2 regions of the Rossellomorea sp. NPDC071047 genome follow, and region 1 is predicted to be linked to the other one. Evidence: a T-box and tRNA genes for the amino acid it is inferred to sense, from the RefSeq annotation. Region 1 holds a T-box; the other holds one or more tRNA genes.
What was found. The T-box of region 1 lies ahead of ileS (isoleucine--tRNA ligase). A T-box ahead of a tRNA ligase gene usually reads a tRNA of that ligase, here a tRNA-Ile.
Positions count from the first base shown of each region.

Region 2: it has a tRNA-Ile gene. The T-box ahead of ileS (isoleucine--tRNA ligase) is inferred to sense a tRNA for this amino acid. The anticodon was not compared.

Region 1 covers NZ_JBNNJT010000001.1:1,371,737-1,375,127, forward strand. Annotated here, with positions in the region: gene ileS (isoleucine--tRNA ligase) at 1-2,063, opposite strand, end outside; T-box leader at 2,171-2,407, opposite strand; gene ACQKFO_RS07040 (DivIVA domain-containing protein) at 2,458-2,973, opposite strand; gene ACQKFO_RS07045 (RNA-binding protein) at 3,063-3,391, opposite strand, start outside.
Region 2 covers NZ_JBNNJT010000006.1:369,342-372,732, reverse strand. Annotated here, with positions in the region: tRNA gene ACQKFO_RS20330 (tRNA-Leu) at 1-27, shown strand, start outside; tRNA gene ACQKFO_RS20325 (tRNA-Arg) at 98-174, shown strand; tRNA gene ACQKFO_RS20320 (tRNA-Pro) at 181-257, shown strand; tRNA gene ACQKFO_RS20315 (tRNA-Ala) at 266-341, shown strand; tRNA gene ACQKFO_RS20310 (tRNA-Met) at 423-499, shown strand; tRNA gene ACQKFO_RS20305 (tRNA-Ile) at 504-580, shown strand; tRNA gene ACQKFO_RS20300 (tRNA-Ser) at 597-689, shown strand; tRNA gene ACQKFO_RS20295 (tRNA-Met) at 714-787, shown strand; tRNA gene ACQKFO_RS20290 (tRNA-Asp) at 936-1,012, shown strand; tRNA gene ACQKFO_RS20285 (tRNA-Phe) at 1,065-1,140, shown strand; tRNA gene ACQKFO_RS20280 (tRNA-His) at 1,163-1,238, shown strand; tRNA gene ACQKFO_RS20275 (tRNA-Gly) at 1,259-1,332, shown strand; tRNA gene ACQKFO_RS20270 (tRNA-Ile) at 1,348-1,424, shown strand; tRNA gene ACQKFO_RS20265 (tRNA-Asn) at 1,434-1,508, shown strand; tRNA gene ACQKFO_RS20260 (tRNA-Ser) at 1,513-1,603, shown strand; tRNA gene ACQKFO_RS20255 (tRNA-Glu) at 1,610-1,681, shown strand; gene glgB (1,4-alpha-glucan branching enzyme) at 2,493-3,391, shown strand, end outside.

The DNA of each region.
Region 1 (3,391 bases):
TTCACAAGATCATTCAATTTCACAAGCATGAATTGATCCACTTCTCTTAATTGACCGAAGGATACCGCATTGGTACTTGGATCAAAGTCAGAAAGGTTTCCTAATAAGAAGCGGTACGTGTTACGGATTTTTCGATACACTTCAGCCACTTGCTTCAGAATTGGATCTGATACACGAACATCCGCCTGATAATCAACCGACGCAACCCAAAGGCGAAGGATATCGGCTCCAAGCTGCTTCATCACTTTTTCAGGAACGACTACGTTCCCTAATGATTTACTCATTTTTCTTCCGTCACCATCAAGAGCAAATCCGTGACTTAACACACCTTTATATGGAGCTTTCCCCGTCACTGCTACACTTGTAGTCAATGAAGAGTTAAACCATCCGCGATATTGGTCAGAGCCCTCTAAATAAAGATCTGCAGGACGCTCGAGGTCATCTCTTTCTTCAAGTACCGCTTGATGTGAAGAACCTGAGTCAAACCAGACATCCATGATATCCTGTTCTTTCGTGAACTTCCCATTAGGACTTCCTTCATGTGTGAACCCTTCAGGTAGAAGATCCTTCGCTTCTTTTTCGAACCAGATATTTGAACCGTGTTCACGGAAAAGCTTTGATACATGGTCGATTGTTTCATCAGTAATGATCTCCTGGCCATTTTCCGCATAAAATACCGGGATTGGCACTCCCCATGCACGCTGTCTTGAAATACACCAGTCTCCACGGTCTCTGACCATATTGTAAAGGCGGGTTTCTCCCCAAGCAGGTACCCATTTCGTTTCATTAACGGCTTCCAGGAGTTCTTTACGGAATTTATCGATTGACGCAAACCATTGTGCCGTCGCTCTAAAGATAACAGGCTTTTTCGTACGCCAATCATGTGGATAGGAGTGAGTGATAAAGTTAAGCTTTAACAATGCTCCTGTTTCCTGGAGCTTTTCGGTAATCGGTTTATTGGCTTTATCATAGAACAAGCCTTCAAACCCAGGTGCTTCTGAAGTCATTACTCCTTTATCGTCTACCGGACATAACACATCCAATCCATATTTCTTTCCTACCAGGAAGTCATCTTCCCCGTGTCCTGGTGCGGTATGAACACATCCAGTACCAGAGTCAGTCGTTACATGTTCACCAAGTACAACAAGTGAATCCCTTTCGTAAAGTGGGTGTTTTGCCACGATATGCTCAAGCTCCGCCCCTTTAACCTTTTTGGTTACTGAGATATCTTCCCATTCCAGATTCTTCGCAACTTCTTCCAGTAAATCCTCTGCAACTACATAGCTGTTTTCTTTCACATTTACAACGACATAGCTTAGATCTTCATGTACGGCAATCCCCAGGTTGGCAGGAATCGTCCAAGGAGTTGTCGTCCAGATGACTAATTGAGTCCCTTCATCAAGAACACCCTTACCTTCTGTAACGGCGAATCCAACGTAGATGGATGGAGAACGTTTATCCTGATACTCGATTTCTGCTTCCGCTAGTGCTGATTCACTTGAAGGAGACCAGTACACTGGCTTTTTACCTTTATAGATATAGCCTTTCTTCGCCATATCACCGAATACTTTAATCTGTTGAGCTTCGTACTCAGGCTTTAAGGTAATATATGGATTATCCCAATCACCACGCACACCTAATTGCTTGAACTGAGTGCGTTGGTTATCAACTTGCTCATAAGCATATTCTTCACACAATTTACGGAACTCTGCGATAGTCATTTCTTTACGCTTCACGCCTTTATTCGTTAACGCCTGCTCAATCGGTAAACCATGAGTGTCCCAGCCTGGAACATATGGTGCGTGGAAACCACTCATGGATTTATAGCGGACGATAAAGTCTTTAAGAATTTTATTTAATGCGTGACCCATATGGATATTTCCATTGGCATAGGGAGGTCCATCGTGAAGTACAAATAAAGGACGATCACTCGTTCTCTCCTGCACTTTTTGGTAAATATTCATTTCTTCCCATTTCTTCTGTGTATCCGGTTCGCGTTTCGGTAAATTTCCTCTCATAGGAAATTCCGTCTTCGGCATCAATAATGTATCTTTATACTCCATCAAATCTTCCTCCTAAACGTTTCTCTTAATTGCCATCTTTTCTAAATCCCGCGACTCTTAATCAGGCTATCCCTTTTGGAAACAAAAAAAAAGCTTTCTCATCCCTGTAAAGGGACGAGAAAGCTTTTCCCGCGGTACCACCCTCATAAAGATCTAAATAGATCTTCACTCGTATTGATTCGTAACGTGAACAAGACGCTATTCATTACTCTCCAGAAGTGAATTTCATGAGCAGAGCTCGAGGGTGATCTTCCGTACCTTTGTTCCTTGTCAGGCTTACACCGTCCCCGACTCGCTAGAAAGGAAATATCATAAGAACGTACTGTCCCTGTCTTAGCCTTCATTATGGCAATTTAGATTGTTGTTCAATTATATGAAAGTATTGCGCTTTTCGTCAAGACAATGTCTCTTCTTCTTTTAAAGTTTTTAAATCTGTTGCGTCCAGATCGAATTCCATTAACCGATCCCAGTCATTTGTATCAAGTAAATCAAGCTGAGCTTCGATTAACATTTTGAAACGCGTCCGGAACACCTTTGACTGCTTCTTGAGTTCTTCAATCTCGATGGCAATCTTACGGGCTTTAGATAATGATTCATTAACGATGCGATCAGCATTCTTCTCGGCTTCCTTGATGATCAGCTTCGATTCTTTCATCGCATTACGCTTAACTTCTTCCCCTGCTTCTTGAGCAATGACGATTGACTTGTTTAACGTTTCCTCGATATTTGTAAAATGTCCTAAACGTTCATTCAAGGAGTTTAAACGTTCTTCCGTTTCCTTCTTCTCGCGGATAAGAATTTCATAATCCTTAATAATTTGATCCAAAAATTCATTAACCTCGTCCTCATCATAACCACGAAAGCCACGACTAAATTCTTTATTATGTATGTCTAATGGCGTTAAAGGCATGGGAGCCACCTCCAGTACTTGGTGAATTACATATTTATTATAACTAAAATTTCGACAGTATGTGGGAGAATTCCTTTAATTTTCTTAAATTATTTCAGTATTCCAACAGAAATTCGCCATTTATCCCGTTTCGTTCTTCCTTCAATGGACAATAACTTACTTCTTCCATACCCTCTTGCTGAAATTACATCCCCAGCTTCCACTTCAAACGAGGCATTTTCGACTGTTTTCCAATTGACTTTTACATGATTGCTTTTAATCAGTGTTTGAGCTTTTTGGCGGGAGTCATTATAGATTGCTGCGAGAATGACATCTAACCGCAGGGAGCTTGCGGTAGTCACTTTTTCCATCCATTCTTCCTTACTCTCGATTCGATCTTCCATTGGAATATCCTTCATGGAAATCTTTGCTTTGCCTA
Region 2 (3,391 bases), on a different contig from region 1:
CCGGTTCGATTCCGGTCCTCGGCACCAAAGATTTTTGCGCTAGCAAAATAATCTTGCTTAATTTGCACCAGTTCATAAGGTACAATAATAGAATTATGCGCCCGTAGCTCAATTGGATAGAGCGTTTGACTACGGATCAAAAGGTTAGGGGTTCGACTCCTCTCGGGCGCGCCATATTTTCGGGAAGTAGCTCAGCTTGGTAGAGCACTTGGTTTGGGACCAAGGGGTCGCAGGTTCGAATCCTGTCTTCCCGACCACTTTCTTTGGGGCCTTAGCTCAGCTGGGAGAGCGCCTGCTTTGCACGCAGGAGGTCAGCGGTTCGATCCCGCTAGGCTCCACCAAGTTTTTTTGCGAAAGTAAAATAAACTTCATTGATATTTGCTAAATTCATCTATCAATTAATTCGATATTAAATGTATCTTGGCGGTGTAGCTCAGCTGGCTAGAGCGTACGGTTCATACCCGTGAGGTCGGGGGTTCGATCCCCTCCGCCGCTACCAATAGGGACCTTTAGCTCAGTTGGTTAGAGCAGACGGCTCATAACCGTCCGGTCGTAGGTTCGAGTCCTACAAGGTCCACCAAGTACCATTTCAATACGGAGGAATACCCAAGTCCGGCTGAAGGGATCGGTCTTGAAAACCGACAGGGGTGTCAAAGCCCGCAGGGGTTCGAATCCCCTTTCCTCCTCCATTTTCTCTTTAAATCTAATATCGTCGCGGGGTGGAGCAGTTCGGTAGCTCGTCGGGCTCATAACCCGAAGGTCGCAGGTTCAAATCCTGTCCCCGCAATACCATTTTTGACTCGTTTTTATAAAGGGTTATCAATAATCCTGTTTGAGTCACGCATGGATAGTTATTTTGACTAACGTCAAGATAATGAAACCTATTTTGCTAACGCAAATAATGAAAGTTATTTTGACTATCGTCAAAAAACTCTGGTCCGGTAGTTCAGTTGGTTAGAATGCCTGCCTGTCACGTAGGAGGTCGCGGGTTCGAGTCCCGTCCGGACCGCCATTTTCTTTTTGTTAAGACTATGGTTCATAATTAAATATTTCATTATAAGTAAGGCTCAGTAGCTCAGTTGGTAGAGCAATGGACTGAAAATCCATGTGTCGGCGGTTCGATTCCGTCCTGAGCCACCATTTTTTATTTGAAGACATTATGGCGATTGTGGCGAAGTGGTTAACGCACCTGATTGTGGTTCAGGCATTCGTGGGTTCGATTCCCATCAGTCGCCCCATAATATCTTATATAAATAGTGCGGGTGTAGTTTAGTGGTAAAACCTCAGCCTTCCAAGCTGATGATGAGGGTTCGATTCCCTTCACCCGCTCCAATTATTACTCTTAATGGGCCTATAGCTCAGCTGGTTAGAGCGCACGCCTGATAAGCGTGAGGTCGGTGGTTCGAGTCCACTTAGGCCCACCATTTCATTATTCCGCAGTAGCTCAGTGGTAGAGCTATCGGCTGTTAACCGATCGGTCGCAAGTTCGAATCTTGCCTGCGGAGCCAATATGGGGAAGTACTCAAGTGGCTGAAGAGGCGCCCCTGCTAAGGGTGTAGGTCGGGCAACCGGCGCGAGGGTTCAAATCCCTCCTTCTCCGCCATATTAAGGCCCATTGGTCAAGCGGTTAAGACACCGCCCTTTCACGGCGGTAACACGGGTTCGAATCCCGTATGGGTCATCTGAAAAAAGACTATCATTTTTGATAGTCTTTTTTTGTTATACGATTAAAAATAGTGGTCATTTTATAAAAAATAGAATTTAAAACATGACTAAATGAAGAGATTTAATTGAATATCGAGCCAGATCGGGACTAAATTAAGCGGTTTTACAAGATAAAGCAGGCTTCCACTTCTGTACGAGGTATATATTATCGATCTTGACCACTTTATTATCGACTTTCCAACATATATTATCGACATTGCCCACTTTATTATCAACTTTACCCATTATATTATCAACTTCTGCACTTTTCTTTTCAGCTCAAATTTTTGAATACAATAAGCGGAGGAGTGGAGGGAATATCAGTCAGTGATCATCGAAGAATAAAAGGCATTAACCGCCTCTTCATCTCTCCATTATCTTCTCAAAGTATTCAATAACCCCGGCCTCCTCATGCATCATCTCTCCTTTATTGTCCATTAAAACAGGTTTCACCCACCCTGAGCAATCGACTTCCAGACTCCATCATCCATTCCCAATCACTCTTCAATTCGACACTCTCAACGTTCTCACAACCAGCCAAAAACCTTACAAAATAACGGAATCCTTCTACATTTTCCTCAAATTTCACTTTTTTTAATTAAAAAACTTTCGACAAATTACGATATGAATTCAACATGGTTCTCCTATGTTTTTACAATGTAAACCTTACCATTTAGAATAACTTTCCAAATACCAGCCGTTTTAACATATGTATGTAGGAAATTGTCGTAATTGAGCGACGATAATAAAGAGGATTTTGATGAAGTTGAAAGAAAGTAGTAAGTAGATTGAAAAATGTAGGTGAGATGATGAACGCAATGACCATATCAGATTATGATGTTTTTTTGTTTCATGAGGGAAATTTGCAACAGGCCTATCAGTTTATGGGTTCACATGTGAGAAGAGATTCCACTGGGACCTATACAGAATTTTGCGTTTGGGCACCGAAAGCAAGACATGTTTCATTGGTAGGATCGTTTAATCATTGGAATGGAGCCGGGTATGAACTTGCACGGCGGAATAACGAAGGTTTATGGACAATTCGCATTGATGGGGATCTATCGGGAGAAACGTATAAGTACGAGATTACGACTCTATCAGGCTTGAAGAAGCTGAAGGCGGATCCATATGGGTTTGCTTCTGAGAAACGTCCAAATACTGCAAGCGTGGTGTATGAGCTGCAGGGATTTTCTTGGGAGGATGAGAAGTGGCTGGAGGAACGAGCCAGTTCGACGGTCTATGACAAGCCTATGGCGATTTATGAAGTGCATTTGGGCACATGGAAGAAGAAAGCGGGTAAGTTTCTTTCTTATAAGGAATTAGCTCAGCAATTAATTCCTCATGTGAAAGAACAAGGATTTACACATATTGAGTTGCTGCCTGTCACGGAGCATCCGTTTGATCGTTCTTGGGGGTATCAGGGTACTGGTTATTATTCTCCGACTAGTCGCTACGGCTCACCTCATGAATTGATGGCGTTCGTGAATGAATGTCATTTACATAATATTGGCGTGATTCTGGATTGGGTCCCTGGTCATTTTTGTAAAGATGCCCACGGGTTATATCAGTTTGATGGTTCGTTTGCTTATGAGTATGGAGAGGAACGGGACCGTGAGAATTATACCTGGGGAACGGCAAACTTTGATTTAGGTAAGGGGGAAGTGAGAAGCTTCCTGATTTCGAATGC